Regions from separate parts of the Pseudoclavibacter sp. CFCC 14310 genome, predicted to be linked through region 1. Evidence: predicted binding sites of a transcription regulator. Region 1 holds the regulator's gene; each other region holds the start of a gene.
What was found. The regulator HspR, encoded in region 1, represses chaperone genes until heat shock. The targets are predictions, from matches to a motif close to AAGTTGAGTCNNNNNGACTCAACTT.
Positions count from the first base shown of each region.

Region 2: a site for HspR is predicted at 2,468-2,492, ahead of F8O06_RS08200 (ATP-dependent Clp protease ATP-binding subunit). Genes of this name have one in related genera too.
Region 3: a site for HspR is predicted at 2,766-2,790, ahead of F8O06_RS04240 (ATP-dependent Clp protease ATP-binding subunit). Genes of this name have one in related genera too.

Region 1 covers NZ_WBKC01000004.1:251,923-258,049, reverse strand. Annotated here, with positions in the region: gene dnaK (molecular chaperone DnaK) at 1-662, shown strand, start outside; gene F8O06_RS10755 (nucleotide exchange factor GrpE) at 674-1,342, shown strand; gene F8O06_RS10750 (DnaJ C-terminal domain-containing protein) at 1,463-2,485, shown strand; gene F8O06_RS10745 (heat shock protein transcriptional repressor HspR) at 2,507-2,953, shown strand; gene F8O06_RS10740 (threonine/serine ThrE exporter family protein) at 2,964-4,286, opposite strand; gene F8O06_RS10735 (DUF5666 domain-containing protein) at 4,445-5,059, opposite strand; gene F8O06_RS10730 (hypothetical protein) at 5,436-6,127, shown strand, end outside.
Region 2 covers NZ_WBKC01000003.1:167,799-173,925, reverse strand. Annotated here, with positions in the region: gene F8O06_RS08200 (ATP-dependent Clp protease ATP-binding subunit) at 1-2,399, opposite strand, end outside; gene F8O06_RS08195 (glycosyltransferase) at 2,572-3,780, shown strand; gene F8O06_RS08190 (exopolyphosphatase) at 3,777-4,733, shown strand; gene F8O06_RS08185 (sugar porter family MFS transporter) at 4,829-6,127, shown strand, end outside.
Region 3 covers NZ_WBKC01000002.1:107,007-113,133, forward strand. Annotated here, with positions in the region: gene F8O06_RS04240 (ATP-dependent Clp protease ATP-binding subunit) at 1-2,697, opposite strand, end outside; gene F8O06_RS04245 (glycosyltransferase) at 2,870-4,078, shown strand; gene F8O06_RS04250 (exopolyphosphatase) at 4,075-5,031, shown strand; gene F8O06_RS04255 (sugar porter family MFS transporter) at 5,127-6,127, shown strand, end outside.

The sequences.
Region 1 (6,127 bases):
CGTTCACCACGGCTGAGGACAACCAGCCGTCGGTCGCCATCCAGGTGTTCCAGGGCGAGCGCGAGTTCACCCGTGACAACAAGAGCCTCGGCACCTTCGAGCTGACCGGTATCGCACCGGCTCCGCGCGGTGTGCCGCAGGTCGAGGTCACCTTCGACATCGACGCCAACGGCATCGTGAAGGTCTCGGCTAAGGACAAGGGCACCGGCAAAGAGCAGGAGATCACCATTCAGGGTGGCTCCGGCCTTTCGCAGGAGGACATCGACCGCATGGTCAAGGAGGCCAAGGACAACGAGGCCGAAGACAAGAAGCGTCGCGACGCCGCTGAGGTGCGCAACAACGCCGAGCAGCTGGCCTACTCGATCGAGAAGCTCATCAAAGAGAACGAGGACAAGCTCTCTGATGAGGTCAAGACCGAGGTCACCGCTGATGTCGAGGCCGTCAAGAAGGCACTTGAGGGTTCGGACGACGACGCAGTGAAGGCTGCGTTCGACAAGCTGAACGAGTCGCAGGTCAAGCTCGGCCAGGAGATCTACAAGACCGCGCAGGAAGAGGGCGCCGCTGGCGCTGCTGACGGCGAGGCCAAGGCAGACGGCAAGTCGGGCGATGACGACGACGTGGTCGACGCAGAAGTCGTCGACGACGATGACGACAAGAAGTAAGGCGATTCACCATGGCTGACAACAACGTGGCTGGCACTCCGAACGAGTCAGGGCTTCCTGACGACGGGGCCCAGCCGACGAGCCAGCAGCCAGAGGCCCAGCCGAACGGGCAGCAGACCGAGGGCGCGCAGGGTGCTGACACAGCATCCGCCGCCCCCGGCCGGCCCGCCGGCGAGGCTGACCAGGCTGCAGGCGAGCATGATCAGGCGGATGCCGGCGCGAGCGCCGAGGGCGCCGCGGCAGACGCTGACGGCGAGGCCTCACGCGAGGACAAACTGTTGGACGAGCTGCAGCGTCTGGCGGCGGAGTACAAGAACTACCGCCAGCGCACCGAGGCCCAGCAGATTCGCGATCGCGAGCGTGCGGTCGGCGATGCGGCCAAACGACTGTTCCCGATCTTCGACGACCTCGACCGGGCTGAGAAAGCCGGCGATCTCGCAGAGGGCACGGCGTTCGCGACCATCGCGTCGAAGCTGAGGGCCGTCGGCGAGGGGCTCGGCATCGAGCGCTTCGGAGCGAAGGGCGAGCCGTTCGATCCGAACCAGCATGAGGCTGTGCTGCAGCAGCCCAGCCCCGATGTCGATGCGCTGGTCATCGGTGAGGTCGTCGAACCCGGCTACAAGCTGGGCGACACACTGCTGCGCGCGGCCAAAGTGGTCGTGCTGGCACCTGCTGAGTGATCGGTCGCATGAGAATGCGCCCGACGGGCAACGCGCCCCGTGGCGGGATGCGGATCCTCTCTGGATCCCTTCCGTCACGGGGCGCTCGACACATGAAGACGACAGAAGGAGGCGAGAGGCATGGCGAGTCAGGATTGGCTTGAGAAGGACTTCTACGCCGTGCTGGGAGTGTCGAAAGACATCTCCGACGCCGATCTGAAGAAGGAATACCGCAAGCTGGCGCGCAAGTATCACCCCGATGCGAACCCGGGCGACGCTGCGGCAGAGAACAAGTTCAAAGAGATCAGCGAAGCGTATTCGGTGCTCTCTGACCCCAAGCAGCGCAAGGAGTATGACGCGCTGCGGGCCATGGGCGGAGGTGCGCGCTTCACCGCGGGCGCCGGCGGCCAGGGCGGTCAGGGGTTCGAGGATCTCTTCGGCGGGCTGTTCGGCCAAGGTGCCGGGGCACCCGGCGGTCAGCGAGTGCGCTTTCAGACCGGGGGACAGCCCGGCGGCGCAGGTGCGGGCTACGAGGATCTCTTCGGCGGACTGTTCGGCGGCGGAGCCGGCGCCGGAGGGTTCGGCGGTCAGGGATACCGCGCTGCGCCGCAGCGCGGTCGTGACGTCGAAGCTCGTGCCCAGCTGACCTTTGCCCAAGCGGTGCATGGCGCGACGGTGTCGTTGGCATCGCCGCAGGGCAAGCGCGTCAAGACGAAGGTTCCGGCCGGAGTTCGAGACGGCCAGAAGATCAAGGTTCGCGGCAAAGGCGAGCCCGGTCAGAACGGCGGTCCGGCTGGCGACTTGATCGTGCGTGTGCACGTGGGCTCCCACCCGGTGTTCAAACGCGACGGCGACGACCTGCGGGTCGAGCTGCCGGTGACGTTCGCCGAGGCGGCGCTGGGCGCCACCGTTCAGGTGCCGACCTACGACGGCGAACCGGTCAAGGTGAAGATTCGCCCGGGCACCCCTTCGGGCCGCGTGCTGCGAGTCAAAGGCAAGGGCGTCAAGGCAGGTCGGCACACCGGCGATCTGCTGGCAGAAGTCCAGATCGTGGTGCCGAGCAAGCTCGACAGCGCGGCAAAGAAGGCATTGGATGACCTCACCGAGGCGATCGGTGACGCCGACCCGCGCGCAGAGCTCTACGCGCAGGCCAAAGAGAAGTAAGAGAGCAGGTGAGTCGCCATGATGGATGAGACGGAGCATCTGTTCAGCATCTCGGCGGCCGCACAGCTGGCGGGCATGCACCCGCAGACGCTGCGGCAGTACGACCGAATCGGTCTGGTGCAGCCGCAGCGCACTGCGGGTCGCTCCCGTCGGTACTCGCTGCGTGACATCGTGCAGCTGCGAGAGGTGCAGCGTCTCTCGAACGCCGGCGTGAGCCTAGAGGGCATTCGCCGCATGATCGATCTCGAGAACCAGGTGCACAGGCTGCAGAGTCGTGTGGCCGAGCTCGAGGCCGCTCTTGACGATGCACTCATCTACCGCCCCGGTGCTCGCACGTTCGCCGCCGGCATCGCCGGTGAAATCGTCACGCTCGACCAAGGTCGCCGTCGCGTCCAGGCGACGGGCGGCGAACTCGTCGTATGGCGGCCGGTCCGTCAGAACGGCCGGAAGCCGCCGTCAGAGGCCTGACAGCGCATCCTCACCCGCGCAGGGCGTCGAACGACCACTCGCGCTCGGTGAGCATGCGCGCGATGGTCAGCCCGACGGCCAGCGACACGATGGTCGCGAGCGCCTGCACACCATAGCCGCCAGCCTGCACGATATCGCCCTGGTTCAGGTACACCAGGGCGCGATAGGCGCTGGAACCCGGCACCATGATGAGCACCGCGGGCACGGTCAGCGTGATGCGTGGGGCCTCCAGACGCGAAGCGATCATGTAGGCGAGCAGCCCCACGAGCAGGGCGGCCACGACCGTCGACACCTGCGGCGGCCAGCCCATGTCGCCCGTCGTCAGACGGAACACGTTCGCGACCGCGCCGATCCAGGCTGCGCTCAGAGCGAGCCTGAACGGGGTGTTGAACATCATCGCGAATCCTGTGACGGCGACGAAGCCGGCGACGAGTCGTGATGCGATGACGATCCAGACCGGCCAGGTCGAGGGAGTCGGCGCAGCAGTCGGCTGCAGATCGAACATCATGGCGACCGCCCACGCGCCGAACGACACCGACATCAGCACCAGCCCGGCAAACGTGAGGCGGCCGATCGCCGAGTTGAGATCGAGCCGAGCCAGATCGAGGGTCGCGGTCACCAGCGGAAAGCCCGGCACGAGCAGCAGCAGCGCCGAGGTGAAGCCGGCATCGTGCAGCGGGCTCACGTGCCCGCTCACCGCCGACAGGATGCCGGTGAACAGCACGTAGCAGAGACTGGCGATGAGGCCGCAGACCGCATACATCGCGAGCTGGTTGATGCGCAGCTTCACCAGCGTCACGCGCAGCCACTGTGCGATCGACACGGACAGCGCGACTCCGACGCACTCCTGCCACCCGCCGTTGTTCAGAAACGCGAACCCCGAGCAGGCCATTATCGCGGCGATCAGCGTCAGCCACGTCGGATAGTGTCGAGGCCTCTTCTCGATGACGTCGAGACGCCGGTTCAGCTCCTCTGCCAGCATTCCCTGCGGCATGTGATGTGAGAGTCGCTCCAACTCGACGATGCGATCGGCATCGACCCCGCCGACTCGTGCCTCAGCGACACGCGTGCGAAAGATGGCGCCGCGAAAGAACGTGCAGACGATCTCTGTGGCGGTGATCTGCGTGTGCAGTGAGGTCATGCCCAATGCCTGGGCGGCGCGTGACATGGCCTGCTTGACGCGGAACGAGCTCGAGCTCGCCTGCAGCATCATCCGTCCCAGCCGCATGATCGCGTTCGACTTCTCGATCAGATGGATCGGCTCGAGCAGAATCTCGCCGGTCGGTGTCGGGTCGACTGGTGTCGAATCTGGGGAGGGCGAAGACGGACTCATACTTTCTATTGTGCCGCTTCCGCCGGTGGGCCGTTCTACGCGTTCCAATGCCGGAGACCACCCAGCGTGCGCGATTGCCGGTCGAGAGGCCTTCTGGCGAAGATGAGAGAGGATGTGCCTCCGACTTGCTTGCGGAAGGCAGGTCTCAGGAGGAACGATCAGTTCGTGGTGCTCTGCGAGTTCTGCTGCGGACCGGGCGCGCCTTGCCCCGGACCGCTCTGTGTCCCAGCCATCGGCGTGTCCGCAGCGTCATCGCCTTCGGTGATCGACTGAGCCATGATCGAGCCGTTCGACTCCTCGCCTTGGACGCGGATCGAGTCTCCGACGGCCAGATCCGAGACAGAGCCCTGCTGCGTGGTGGTCACTGAAGTGCCTGATCCGGTGTTGATCGTGGTCGTTTCGCCAGACTGCGTCTTGATCGTGATGGTCCCGTCTGAGACTCCGGTGATCGTGCCGCTGGTCAGCCCGCTGAGCATGCCGCCGGATGCGGCCTCGCCATCGGATGCACCCATTGGGGCTCCCTGTCCGCCGGTTCCGCCAGGCCCCTGCTGTATCGAACCGGCTGAGGTGGAGGCCGCCTGAGCGAAGACCGTGCCTCCGAGGAATCCGAGTCCGATGAGGATCACGGCGGTCAGCCCGCCGGTGAGCCACCTTCCGACCTTCGATCTCGACTGCGAGGTCGGCTGTGCGGTCTCGGGTGCGGTGGGTGGGGTCGAACGCGATTCGGCGCCGTCTACGTCGCCGAGCCGGTTGTTCGTCGTCGGGGTGGTCAAGGTTGCTCCTTCATCTCAAGGCGTGTCGGCCGGTGACCGATGAGTGCCGCTGGGCTGGTGATTCCCAGTGTTGCGGCGCACACTGTCCGGTGGATCTTCGACTGCTGTGTCGTCTCTGTCTCTCTCTTGTGGGGCAGCCAGCACCTCTCGTGCGAGCCAACCAGCGGAGCCAATCAGTGATGCCGTTGACTCGAAGAACGCCACCGCTACTCGGGCGCAATGGCAGTCGCCTGCAGACGTCGGTCGGCCCGCCGCGGGTGGTCTGCGACAGTCTGATGATCGAAGTCGAGGAACTTCACAGCTCGGCATCAGCCGGAGGCCAGCTGAACCGATCACACTGTGAAATGGCCACCATCGTCACGACAGGGAGGACCCCATGCAGATTCAAGAGTTCGCTCGCGCCTACCAGACGCCATACCGTGTGCCGCAGCGTCGCGGCAGCGAGATAGACACGATCATGCTGCCGGCGCGAACGTTCTCAGGTGCGTGGGGAGAAGTGCTGTGCCAATCTCTCGACGGGCAGCCGGAAGGGGCGCTGCGTGCGCGCGTGAAGACGCTGCAGACCGCGTACCAAGGGTGGTTCGAGACAGTGGGAGACGTGCTCATGCGGCAGCTGAGCCACACCCTCGAAGCATCTGACGCCGAAGTGATGACGGCGCTCGCCGAGATGGCTTTTCATCGTATGAACACGCATCTCGGCGCCGCGTGGCTGCGTCTTGCGAGGAGTGCCGAGAGCCGCGGGGCACGTCGGCAAAGCGGAGAGGGCGTGGCCGATGCGACGGCCAGCGCCAGAATTGCCATTCGCGCCGACATCGATCGGCTCAGCGGTGCCCACCGAGGCATCGAGACCTCGGGCGAGTTCGCGGCCGACGATGTCGCCGAGCTCGACGACTGGTATTCCGCGCTGGTGACGCAGATGCGCGCCTTCGACGATCTGCTCGAGGTCGCTCAGATCGATCCGGATGTCGTGGTGCTGCCCGCCCCGGTTCAGTTCAGCACGCAGGGAGCGGCGAGCTGCGACGTGGTGCTGGTGAACCCGGCCACTGATCGAGCGATCGGCGTGCGAGT
Region 2 (6,127 bases), on a different contig from region 1:
CGCGAGAGACGACGGAACAGCACGATCTCGTCGATGCGGTTGAGGAACTCCGGTCGCATCGCCTCACGAAGCCGGCCCATCACCCGATCGCGCAGCGCCCGCTCCGAACCGAAGCCCGTCGCGTCGTCGCCGGTGTTCGCGACGAAGCCGAGCGCTCCCGACCGTGAGGCCAGAAACTCGGAGCCGATGTTCGAGGTCATGATGACCACGGTGTTGCGAAAGTCGACGGTGCGCCCCTGGCCGTCGGTCAGCCGCCCGTCGTCGAGCACCTGCAGCAACAGGTTGAACACGTCGGGGTGCGCCTTCTCGATCTCGTCGAGCAGCAGCACCGAGTACGGCCTGCGCCGCACGGCCTCGGTGAGCTCGCCGGCCTCGTCATAGCCGACGTAGCCCGGGGGAGCGCCCACCAGCCGCGCTGCGGTGTGCTTCTCGCCGAACTCCGACATGTCGAAGCGCAGCAGCGCGTGCTCGTCGCCGAACAGACTGGCCGCGAGCGTCTTGGCCAGCTCGGTCTTGCCGACCCCGGTCGGGCCGAGGAACAGAAAGCTGCCCACGGGCCGGTTCGGGTCGCCCAGACCGGTGCGGCCACGACGCACGGCCCGAGCCACCGCGGCGACCGCGTCATGCTGACCGATCACGCGCTCGTGCAGTTCGCTCTCGAGGTGCGCGAGCCGTGTGCGCTCGCCCTCGCTGATGCGATCGACGGGAACACCTGTTCGGCGCGCGACCACCTCGGCGATCTGTCGCTCGTCGACCACCGCCTCGGTCGGTGCCGGCGCCGAACTCGTCGTCGCGGCGTGCTGATGCTCGATGCGGGCATTGTGCGCGCTCGCCGCGTCAAGAGCCGCCTGCACCTGTTCGATGCGGTCGCGAATCTGGCCGGCCTGCTCATACTGCTCGGTCGACGCTGCGGCGTTCTTCTCGGCCTCCAACTCCATGAGCTGGCGCATCAGCGCCTGCGTGTCGATGCGATCGCCGAGCCGCAGACGCAGCCTGGCTCCGGCCTGGTCGATCAGGTCGATCGCTTTGTCGGGCAGACGACGATCGGGCAGGTAACGGGCCGACAGACGCACGGCGGCGTCGAGCGCGGCATCCGTGTACCGCACGTCGTGATGCTCGGCGAAGGCGGGCGCGACGCCGTGCAGAATGCGCACGGCGACGTCCTCCGACGGCTCGTCGACGGCGACCGGCTGGAACCGGCGCTCCAAGGCGGGATCCTTCTCGATCCTGCGATATTCGTCGAGCGTGGTCGCGCCGATCATATGCAGCTCGCCTCGAGCCAGCCTTGGCTTGAGCATGTTGGCCGCGTCGAGGCCGTCGCCCATGCCGCTGCCGCCGGCACCGACGACCGTGTGCAGCTCGTCGATGAAGACGATGAGCTCATCGCGATGCGCGGTGATCTCGTCGAGCAGCTTGGTCAGGCGCTCTTCGAAGTCGCCGCGAAAGCGCGTGCCGGCCACCATCGACGCCAGGTCGAGAGAGACCAGGCGACGCCCGGCGATCGCGTGCGGAACCTCGTCGTCGACGATCGCCTGCGCGAGGCCCTCGACGACGGCGGTCTTGCCGACGCCGGCCTCGCCGACGAGCACGGGGTTGTTCTTGGTGCGGCGCGAGAGGATCTCGACGGTCTGCTCGATCTCGTCGGCACGACCGATCACCGGATCGAGTCGGCCGTCGCGTGCCTGTGCCGTCAGATCGGTGCCGAAGCGATCGAGCATCGGGGTCTGCGATGTGGCGGATGCATCAGTCTGCTCCGCATCGCCGCCTGCGTCCGCCTCCGATGAGCCGGAGTTCGCAGCCGCAGCGTCGTCGACGGGTGCCACGTCATCGGGCTGCCGGGCAGACTGCCGCATCGAATCGATCAGCGACTGCGCGGTCACGCCGAACCCTGCCAGGATCTGTGCGGAAGGCGCATCCTGTGCGAGCACGAGTGCGAAGAAGAGATGCTCCAGATCGACATAGGTCGAACCCGAGGCGCGGGCGACCTGGAAGGCATGGAAGAGGGCGCGCTGCAGCGAGGGCGTGACGTCGGGGGCCTCGGTGACGGTCGCGCCGTCACGAGCGACGGGCAGCCGAGCTTCGACCTCGTGAGCGAGCTGCTGAACGCTCACGCCCATGCGGGTGAGCACGTCGTGCACTGGGGCGTTCTCGGCGAGCACGCGCAGCATGTGCAGGGCGTCGACCTCGGTCTGACCTCTTCTGACCGCGTACGATCCGGCCTCGGCCAGAGCCTGCTGTGTGCGCTGGGTCAGAAACCTGCTGATGTCGATGGTGCGCTGGCCTTCGGCAGCCTGCTGCCGTGCCTGCTGTGCGTTCAGGTAGCGTGCGAGAAACTCGTCGAATGATCCCTGCCCGCTCGGTTCGCGTTCGCTCCCGTTCTGGGGGTTGTTCTCTGGCACAGTACCTCCTCGTCGGTGTCTGCGAGGGCGATACCGATCTGACAGTCGTTCAGACGTCGCCACCCTCAAAGTTGAGTGCCGTACGCTCAACCTAACGTCCGGGTGTCGCAGGTATTCCCCTGCGTCGCTTCCGTTCGCGGCATCACGAGCGCCATGCCTTAAACTGAACGGCATGCCCTCCGCCAGCCCGCTGCGCATCGCCATGATCTCGCTGCACACGAATCCCTATGGCGACCCCGGCACGGGCGACGTCGGCGGCATGAACATCGTGATCCAGCACCTTGCGGCCGAACTGGCCGCGCTCGGTCACCAGGTCGATGTGATCACACGCCGCAGCGCTCCCGAGCAGCCCGACGCCATCGAGCTCGCCCCCAGACTCATGCTGCGCACGATCACGGCCGGGCCCGAGCATCCGCTGCCCAAAGCCGAGCATGAGGCGTACATCGACGCCTTCGCCGGGCAGCTGCGGGCACTCGGCGACTACGACGTGATCCACGCGCATCACTGGTACTCCGGTCTGGCGGCCCTGCCCGTCGCTCGGGAATGCGGCGCGGCGATGCTGCAGAGCTTTCACAGCATCGCGGCAGACGCCGACACCGCACTCGACAACGGCGAGCCTCCCGAGGCGCCCGGGCGTCTCTCGGCAGAGCGCACTCTCGCACGCGAGGCCGATGCAGTGATCACGGTCAGTCATGCCGAGCAGCGCACCGTGGTCGAGCGGCTGGGCGGCGAGCCATCGCGGGTGCACGTGGTGTCTCCCGGTGTGGATGCTCGGTGCTTCCACCCGGGAGAGGCCGCAGTTCCGAGATACGTCGCCGCCGCAGCCCGCATCGAGCCGCTCAAAGGGCTCGACCTCGCCGTCGCCACGATTGCGTCGACTGACGACTCGCTGCGCCCTGATCTGCGCATCGCGGGCGGGCCGAGCAGCCAGGACGGCGGCTGTCTGACGGCTCTGCGCCGACAGACCGCCGACGCGGGCATCGGCGACCGGGTGCACTTCGACGGCGCGATGTCGCACGCCGAGCTGGCCGATCTGATGCGCGGTGCCTCGGTGTTCCTGGTTCCGTCGCACTCTGAGACCTATGGTCTGGTCGCACTCGAGGCAGCCGCAAGCGGGGTGCCGGTGATCGCGATGGCCACGGGAGGCCTTCCCGAGGCGGTGCACGACGGCGAGACCGGTCTGCTCATGCGCGATCGCTCGCCCGAGACCTGGGCGCGCGCGCTGACCCGGCTGCTCGACGACGCCGAGCTGCGCGAGCGCATGGGGCGTGCAGGCCGTGCACTCGCTCTGCAGCGCAGCTGGGCGAAGAGCGCCCGACGGCTCGTGCAGATCTACTGTCAGCAGCGTCGGATGACGCGCTCGACGGTGCAGCCGGTATGACCGCTCGCGAACGCGTCGCCGCTATCGACTGCGGCACGAACACCGTGCGCCTGCTCGTGATCGAGGGGCCCGCACCGACGCGGGAGCTCGTGCGCCGCACACGCACGATCCGTCTCGGCGAGGGCGTCGACCGCACGCATGCCTTCGCACCGGCGGCGCTCGACCGCCTTGGCGTCGCCTTGGCAGACTACCGCCGCGATCTGACGCGTCTCGGCGTCGCAGACGACCGGCTGCGCTTCGTGGCGACGTCGGCGAGCCGCGACGTGCATGACGCGACACCGCTGCGCGACGTCGTCGAATCGACTCTCGGCGTGCGGCCCGAGATCATCAGCGGTGTCGAAGAGGCCGACCTCTCGTACGCCGGCGCACTCACAGGAATGCCGACACAGCCCATGACGCTGGTCGTCGACCTCGGCGGCGGCTCGACCGAGCTCGTCGTCGGACGCAACGGCCGACCGACCGCCGCGTGGTCGATGAACGTGGGCGGCGTGCGCCTCACCGAGCGACACCTCGATGCGCACCGGCCGATGTCGGCGGCACAGCACGCGGCGATGGTCGCCGACGTCGACTGCGCCCTCGACGAAGCCGAGGCTCATGTTTCGCTGGCTGGCGTCGAACGGATCATCGGCGTCTCTGACTCGGTCGGCATGATCGCAGCGGTGACCGCCGGCGTTCGTGCCGAGCGCTTCGGCGAACTGTCGGGCGGATGCTGGAGTCTCGACGCGCTGCAGGCCGCCTGCACTCGTCTGATCGCCGCCGACCCGCATGCGCTTGCCGAGATGGGCGTCGACCGCACACGCACTGACCTGGTCTCCGCAGCTGCGGTGATCTGGTCACGGGTGAGCGCGCGCATCGCCGCCCGCTCACACTGCGACCACGCCGTCTACAGCGAGCATGACATCCTCGACGGCGCCGCTGAGACGTTGCTGGCAGGCGGTCGAGATCGGCGATGAGCAGTTCACGGGGAAGGACGAGTGAGGAGCACCGCAGGTCGACGAAGCCGACATCTCGATCATCGCGCGGCAGGAGCGGATCGCCCGACCGACGCGTGACGACCATCGTGCTGATCGCGACGATGGGAGCCGTCGCCTTCGGCTATGACACGGGCGTGCTCGCGGGCGCGCTGCCGTTTCTCAGTCAGCCGCGAGACGCCGGCGGCCTGGGACTCGACGCCCTGGCCGAAGGCGTCGTCACGTCGGCGCTCGTCTTCGCCGCGAGTCTCGGCGCCCTTGTCGGCGGGCGGCTCGCAGATCGCCTCGGACGCCGCCGAACCCTGCTCTTCGTCTCGCTCGTCTTCGCCGTCGGCGCACTGGGCACCGGGCTTGCGCCGAGCGTCGAGGCGCTGGTGGGGTGTCGGGTGGTGCTGGGCCTCGCCGTCGGAGCCAGCTCGACGATCGTGCCCATCTTCATCGGCGAGATCGCCCCGGCGCGGCGGCGCGCTGGGCTGGTCACCCGAAACCAACTGATGATCGTCACCGGGCAGCTGCTCGCGGCGGTGGCGAACGCTGCGATCGCGCAGGCGTCGTCTGACGGCGAAGCGTGGCGACACATGCTGCTGGTCAGTGCGACCCCGGCCCTGCTGCTGTTCGCCGGGCTCTGGTTCGTCCCGGAGTCGCCGCGCTGGCTGGCGACGCACGGTCGCCCCGAGGCTGCGCGCCGTGTGCTCGAATCGATTCGCAGCACCGGCGAGAGCGAGCGCGAGCTGCAGACGATCACGGCGCTTCACCCCCGGGCGAATGAGCCTGCAGGTGCGACGCAGAGAACGGATCGGCATCCGATGCGGGCCCGCTGGGTGCGCCGTCTCGTGCTGATCGGTGCCGGTCTGGGCATGGTCTCCCAGCTGACGGGCGTGAACTCCGTGATGTACTTCGCACCGAGCATCCTCGCGACCAGCGGGCTCGGCACGCAGGCGGCGCTCACCGCGACCATCGCCACGGGAGTGGTCTCGGTGCTCGCGACGCTCGTCGGCATCCGCGTGCTGCGTCGTCTCGGCCGACGCCCGATCATGATCACCGGGCTGATCGGCGTCGCCTCGTCGCATCTGCTGCTGGGCCTCGCCTTCGCCCTGCCGTTGGGGCCGGCCCAGCCTTGGCTCGTGCTCGCCCTCATGCTGGTGCTGCTCTGCTTCGTGCAGTCGATGGTGTCAGTGGTGTTCTGGCTGATGACGGCCGAGCTGTTCCCGCTGCAGGTGCGGGGACTGGCCGCCGGTGTGGCGGTCTGCGTGCAGTGGCTGTCGAACGGCGTCGTCGCGCTGCTCTTTCCACTGGCCTTCGCGCACCTGGGCGGCGACGTCTACTTCGTCTTCGCCGCGGTCAACGTGCTGAGCGCATGGTTCGTCTGGCGTGCG
Region 3 (6,127 bases), on a different contig from region 1:
CTGCAGACGGGCGTCGGCCGAAGTGCCTGCCGCGTCGGCATCCGCCGTCGTCTCTGCAGACGCCAGATCGACCGTCACCACCGTGCCGCTCGCCTCCGAGACCAGCAGGTCGGCGATGCGATCGTCGACCTCGCGCTGTACCGTGCGGCGCAGCGGACGAGCCCCGTACTCGGGCTCGAAGCCGTGTTCGGCGAGCCAGTCGACCGCCTGGTCGCTGATCTGCAGGCGGATGCCCTGGTCGGCCAGCCGCTCGGCCGTCGCCGCGATCATGGTGCGTGCGATCAGCCTCACCTGCTCACGCGAGAGACGACGGAACAGCACGATCTCGTCGATGCGGTTGAGGAACTCCGGTCGCATCGCCTCACGAAGCCGGCCCATCACCCGATCGCGCAGCGCCCGCTCCGAACCGAAGCCCGTCGCGTCGTCGCCGGTGTTCGCGACGAAGCCGAGCGCTCCCGACCGTGAGGCCAGAAACTCGGAGCCGATGTTCGAGGTCATGATGACCACGGTGTTGCGAAAGTCGACGGTGCGCCCCTGGCCGTCGGTCAGCCGCCCGTCGTCGAGCACCTGCAGCAACAGGTTGAACACGTCGGGGTGCGCCTTCTCGATCTCGTCGAGCAGCAGCACCGAGTACGGCCTGCGCCGCACGGCCTCGGTGAGCTCGCCGGCCTCGTCATAGCCGACGTAGCCCGGGGGAGCGCCCACCAGCCGCGCTGCGGTGTGCTTCTCGCCGAACTCCGACATGTCGAAGCGCAGCAGCGCGTGCTCGTCGCCGAACAGACTGGCCGCGAGCGTCTTGGCCAGCTCGGTCTTGCCGACCCCGGTCGGGCCGAGGAACAGAAAGCTGCCCACGGGCCGGTTCGGGTCGCCCAGACCGGTGCGGCCACGACGCACGGCCCGAGCCACCGCGGCGACCGCGTCATGCTGACCGATCACGCGCTCGTGCAGTTCGCTCTCGAGGTGCGCGAGCCGTGTGCGCTCGCCCTCGCTGATGCGATCGACGGGAACACCTGTTCGGCGCGCGACCACCTCGGCGATCTGTCGCTCGTCGACCACCGCCTCGGTCGGTGCCGGCGCCGAACTCGTCGTCGCGGCGTGCTGATGCTCGATGCGGGCATTGTGCGCGCTCGCCGCGTCAAGAGCCGCCTGCACCTGTTCGATGCGGTCGCGAATCTGGCCGGCCTGCTCATACTGCTCGGTCGACGCTGCGGCGTTCTTCTCGGCCTCCAACTCCATGAGCTGGCGCATCAGCGCCTGCGTGTCGATGCGATCGCCGAGCCGCAGACGCAGCCTGGCTCCGGCCTGGTCGATCAGGTCGATCGCTTTGTCGGGCAGACGACGATCGGGCAGGTAACGGGCCGACAGACGCACGGCGGCGTCGAGCGCGGCATCCGTGTACCGCACGTCGTGATGCTCGGCGAAGGCGGGCGCGACGCCGTGCAGAATGCGCACGGCGACGTCCTCCGACGGCTCGTCGACGGCGACCGGCTGGAACCGGCGCTCCAAGGCGGGATCCTTCTCGATCCTGCGATATTCGTCGAGCGTGGTCGCGCCGATCATATGCAGCTCGCCTCGAGCCAGCCTTGGCTTGAGCATGTTGGCCGCGTCGAGGCCGTCGCCCATGCCGCTGCCGCCGGCACCGACGACCGTGTGCAGCTCGTCGATGAAGACGATGAGCTCATCGCGATGCGCGGTGATCTCGTCGAGCAGCTTGGTCAGGCGCTCTTCGAAGTCGCCGCGAAAGCGCGTGCCGGCCACCATCGACGCCAGGTCGAGAGAGACCAGGCGACGCCCGGCGATCGCGTGCGGAACCTCGTCGTCGACGATCGCCTGCGCGAGGCCCTCGACGACGGCGGTCTTGCCGACGCCGGCCTCGCCGACGAGCACGGGGTTGTTCTTGGTGCGGCGCGAGAGGATCTCGACGGTCTGCTCGATCTCGTCGGCACGACCGATCACCGGATCGAGTCGGCCGTCGCGTGCCTGTGCCGTCAGATCGGTGCCGAAGCGATCGAGCATCGGGGTCTGCGATGTGGCGGATGCATCAGTCTGCTCCGCATCGCCGCCTGCGTCCGCCTCCGATGAGCCGGAGTTCGCAGCCGCAGCGTCGTCGACGGGTGCCACGTCATCGGGCTGCCGGGCAGACTGCCGCATCGAATCGATCAGCGACTGCGCGGTCACGCCGAACCCTGCCAGGATCTGTGCGGAAGGCGCATCCTGTGCGAGCACGAGTGCGAAGAAGAGATGCTCCAGATCGACATAGGTCGAACCCGAGGCGCGGGCGACCTGGAAGGCATGGAAGAGGGCGCGCTGCAGCGAGGGCGTGACGTCGGGGGCCTCGGTGACGGTCGCGCCGTCACGAGCGACGGGCAGCCGAGCTTCGACCTCGTGAGCGAGCTGCTGAACGCTCACGCCCATGCGGGTGAGCACGTCGTGCACTGGGGCGTTCTCGGCGAGCACGCGCAGCATGTGCAGGGCGTCGACCTCGGTCTGACCTCTTCTGACCGCGTACGATCCGGCCTCGGCCAGAGCCTGCTGTGTGCGCTGGGTCAGAAACCTGCTGATGTCGATGGTGCGCTGGCCTTCGGCAGCCTGCTGCCGTGCCTGCTGTGCGTTCAGGTAGCGTGCGAGAAACTCGTCGAATGATCCCTGCCCGCTCGGTTCGCGTTCGCTCCCGTTCTGGGGGTTGTTCTCTGGCACAGTACCTCCTCGTCGGTGTCTGCGAGGGCGATACCGATCTGACAGTCGTTCAGACGTCGCCACCCTCAAAGTTGAGTGCCGTACGCTCAACCTAACGTCCGGGTGTCGCAGGTATTCCCCTGCGTCGCTTCCGTTCGCGGCATCACGAGCGCCATGCCTTAAACTGAACGGCATGCCCTCCGCCAGCCCGCTGCGCATCGCCATGATCTCGCTGCACACGAATCCCTATGGCGACCCCGGCACGGGCGACGTCGGCGGCATGAACATCGTGATCCAGCACCTTGCGGCCGAACTGGCCGCGCTCGGTCACCAGGTCGATGTGATCACACGCCGCAGCGCTCCCGAGCAGCCCGACGCCATCGAGCTCGCCCCCAGACTCATGCTGCGCACGATCACGGCCGGGCCCGAGCATCCGCTGCCCAAAGCCGAGCATGAGGCGTACATCGACGCCTTCGCCGGGCAGCTGCGGGCACTCGGCGACTACGACGTGATCCACGCGCATCACTGGTACTCCGGTCTGGCGGCCCTGCCCGTCGCTCGGGAATGCGGCGCGGCGATGCTGCAGAGCTTTCACAGCATCGCGGCAGACGCCGACACCGCACTCGACAACGGCGAGCCTCCCGAGGCGCCCGGGCGTCTCTCGGCAGAGCGCACTCTCGCACGCGAGGCCGATGCAGTGATCACGGTCAGTCATGCCGAGCAGCGCACCGTGGTCGAGCGGCTGGGCGGCGAGCCATCGCGGGTGCACGTGGTGTCTCCCGGTGTGGATGCTCGGTGCTTCCACCCGGGAGAGGCCGCAGTTCCGAGATACGTCGCCGCCGCAGCCCGCATCGAGCCGCTCAAAGGGCTCGACCTCGCCGTCGCCACGATTGCGTCGACTGACGACTCGCTGCGCCCTGATCTGCGCATCGCGGGCGGGCCGAGCAGCCAGGACGGCGGCTGTCTGACGGCTCTGCGCCGACAGACCGCCGACGCGGGCATCGGCGACCGGGTGCACTTCGACGGCGCGATGTCGCACGCCGAGCTGGCCGATCTGATGCGCGGTGCCTCGGTGTTCCTGGTTCCGTCGCACTCTGAGACCTATGGTCTGGTCGCACTCGAGGCAGCCGCAAGCGGGGTGCCGGTGATCGCGATGGCCACGGGAGGCCTTCCCGAGGCGGTGCACGACGGCGAGACCGGTCTGCTCATGCGCGATCGCTCGCCCGAGACCTGGGCGCGCGCGCTGACCCGGCTGCTCGACGACGCCGAGCTGCGCGAGCGCATGGGGCGTGCAGGCCGTGCACTCGCTCTGCAGCGCAGCTGGGCGAAGAGCGCCCGACGGCTCGTGCAGATCTACTGTCAGCAGCGTCGGATGACGCGCTCGACGGTGCAGCCGGTATGACCGCTCGCGAACGCGTCGCCGCTATCGACTGCGGCACGAACACCGTGCGCCTGCTCGTGATCGAGGGGCCCGCACCGACGCGGGAGCTCGTGCGCCGCACACGCACGATCCGTCTCGGCGAGGGCGTCGACCGCACGCATGCCTTCGCACCGGCGGCGCTCGACCGCCTTGGCGTCGCCTTGGCAGACTACCGCCGCGATCTGACGCGTCTCGGCGTCGCAGACGACCGGCTGCGCTTCGTGGCGACGTCGGCGAGCCGCGACGTGCATGACGCGACACCGCTGCGCGACGTCGTCGAATCGACTCTCGGCGTGCGGCCCGAGATCATCAGCGGTGTCGAAGAGGCCGACCTCTCGTACGCCGGCGCACTCACAGGAATGCCGACACAGCCCATGACGCTGGTCGTCGACCTCGGCGGCGGCTCGACCGAGCTCGTCGTCGGACGCAACGGCCGACCGACCGCCGCGTGGTCGATGAACGTGGGCGGCGTGCGCCTCACCGAGCGACACCTCGATGCGCACCGGCCGATGTCGGCGGCACAGCACGCGGCGATGGTCGCCGACGTCGACTGCGCCCTCGACGAAGCCGAGGCTCATGTTTCGCTGGCTGGCGTCGAACGGATCATCGGCGTCTCTGACTCGGTCGGCATGATCGCAGCGGTGACCGCCGGCGTTCGTGCCGAGCGCTTCGGCGAACTGTCGGGCGGATGCTGGAGTCTCGACGCGCTGCAGGCCGCCTGCACTCGTCTGATCGCCGCCGACCCGCATGCGCTTGCCGAGATGGGCGTCGACCGCACACGCACTGACCTGGTCTCCGCAGCTGCGGTGATCTGGTCACGGGTGAGCGCGCGCATCGCCGCCCGCTCACACTGCGACCACGCCGTCTACAGCGAGCATGACATCCTCGACGGCGCCGCTGAGACGTTGCTGGCAGGCGGTCGAGATCGGCGATGAGCAGTTCACGGGGAAGGACGAGTGAGGAGCACCGCAGGTCGACGAAGCCGACATCTCGATCATCGCGCGGCAGGAGCGGATCGCCCGACCGACGCGTGACGACCATCGTGCTGATCGCGACGATGGGAGCCGTCGCCTTCGGCTATGACACGGGCGTGCTCGCGGGCGCGCTGCCGTTTCTCAGTCAGCCGCGAGACGCCGGCGGCCTGGGACTCGACGCCCTGGCCGAAGGCGTCGTCACGTCGGCGCTCGTCTTCGCCGCGAGTCTCGGCGCCCTTGTCGGCGGGCGGCTCGCAGATCGCCTCGGACGCCGCCGAACCCTGCTCTTCGTCTCGCTCGTCTTCGCCGTCGGCGCACTGGGCACCGGGCTTGCGCCGAGCGTCGAGGCGCTGGTGGGGTGTCGGGTGGTGCTGGGCCTCGCCGTCGGAGCCAGCTCGACGATCGTGCCCATCTTCATCGGCGAGATCGCCCCGGCGCGGCGGCGCGCTGGGCTGGTCACCCGAAACCAACTGATGATCGTCACCGGGCAGCTGCTCGCGGCGGTGGCGAACGCTGCGATCGCGCAGGCGTCGTCTGACGGCGAAGCGTGGCGACACATGCTGCTGGTCAGTGCGACCCCGGCCCTGCTGCTGTTCGCCGGGCTCTGGTTCGTCCCGGAGTCGCCGCGCTGGCTGGCGACGCACGGTCGCCCCGAGGCTGCGCGCCGTGTGCTCGAATCGATTCGCAGCACCGGCGAGAGCGAGCGCGAGCTGCAGACGATCACGGCGCTTCACCCCCGGGCGAATGAGCCTGCAGGTGCGACGCAGAGAACGGATCGGCATCCGATGCGGGCCCGCTGGGTGCGCCGTCTCGTGCTGATCGGTGCCGGTCTGGGCATGGTCTCCCAGCTGACGGGCGTGAACTCCGTGATGTACTTCGCACCGAGCATCCTCGCGACCAGCGGGCTCGGCACGCAGGCGGCGCTCACCGCGACCATCGCCACGGGAGTGGTCTCGGTGCTCGCGACGCTCGTCGGCATCCGCGTGCTGCGTCGTCTCGGCCGACGCCCGATCATGATCACCGGGCTGATCGGCGTCGCCTCGTCGCATCTGCTGCT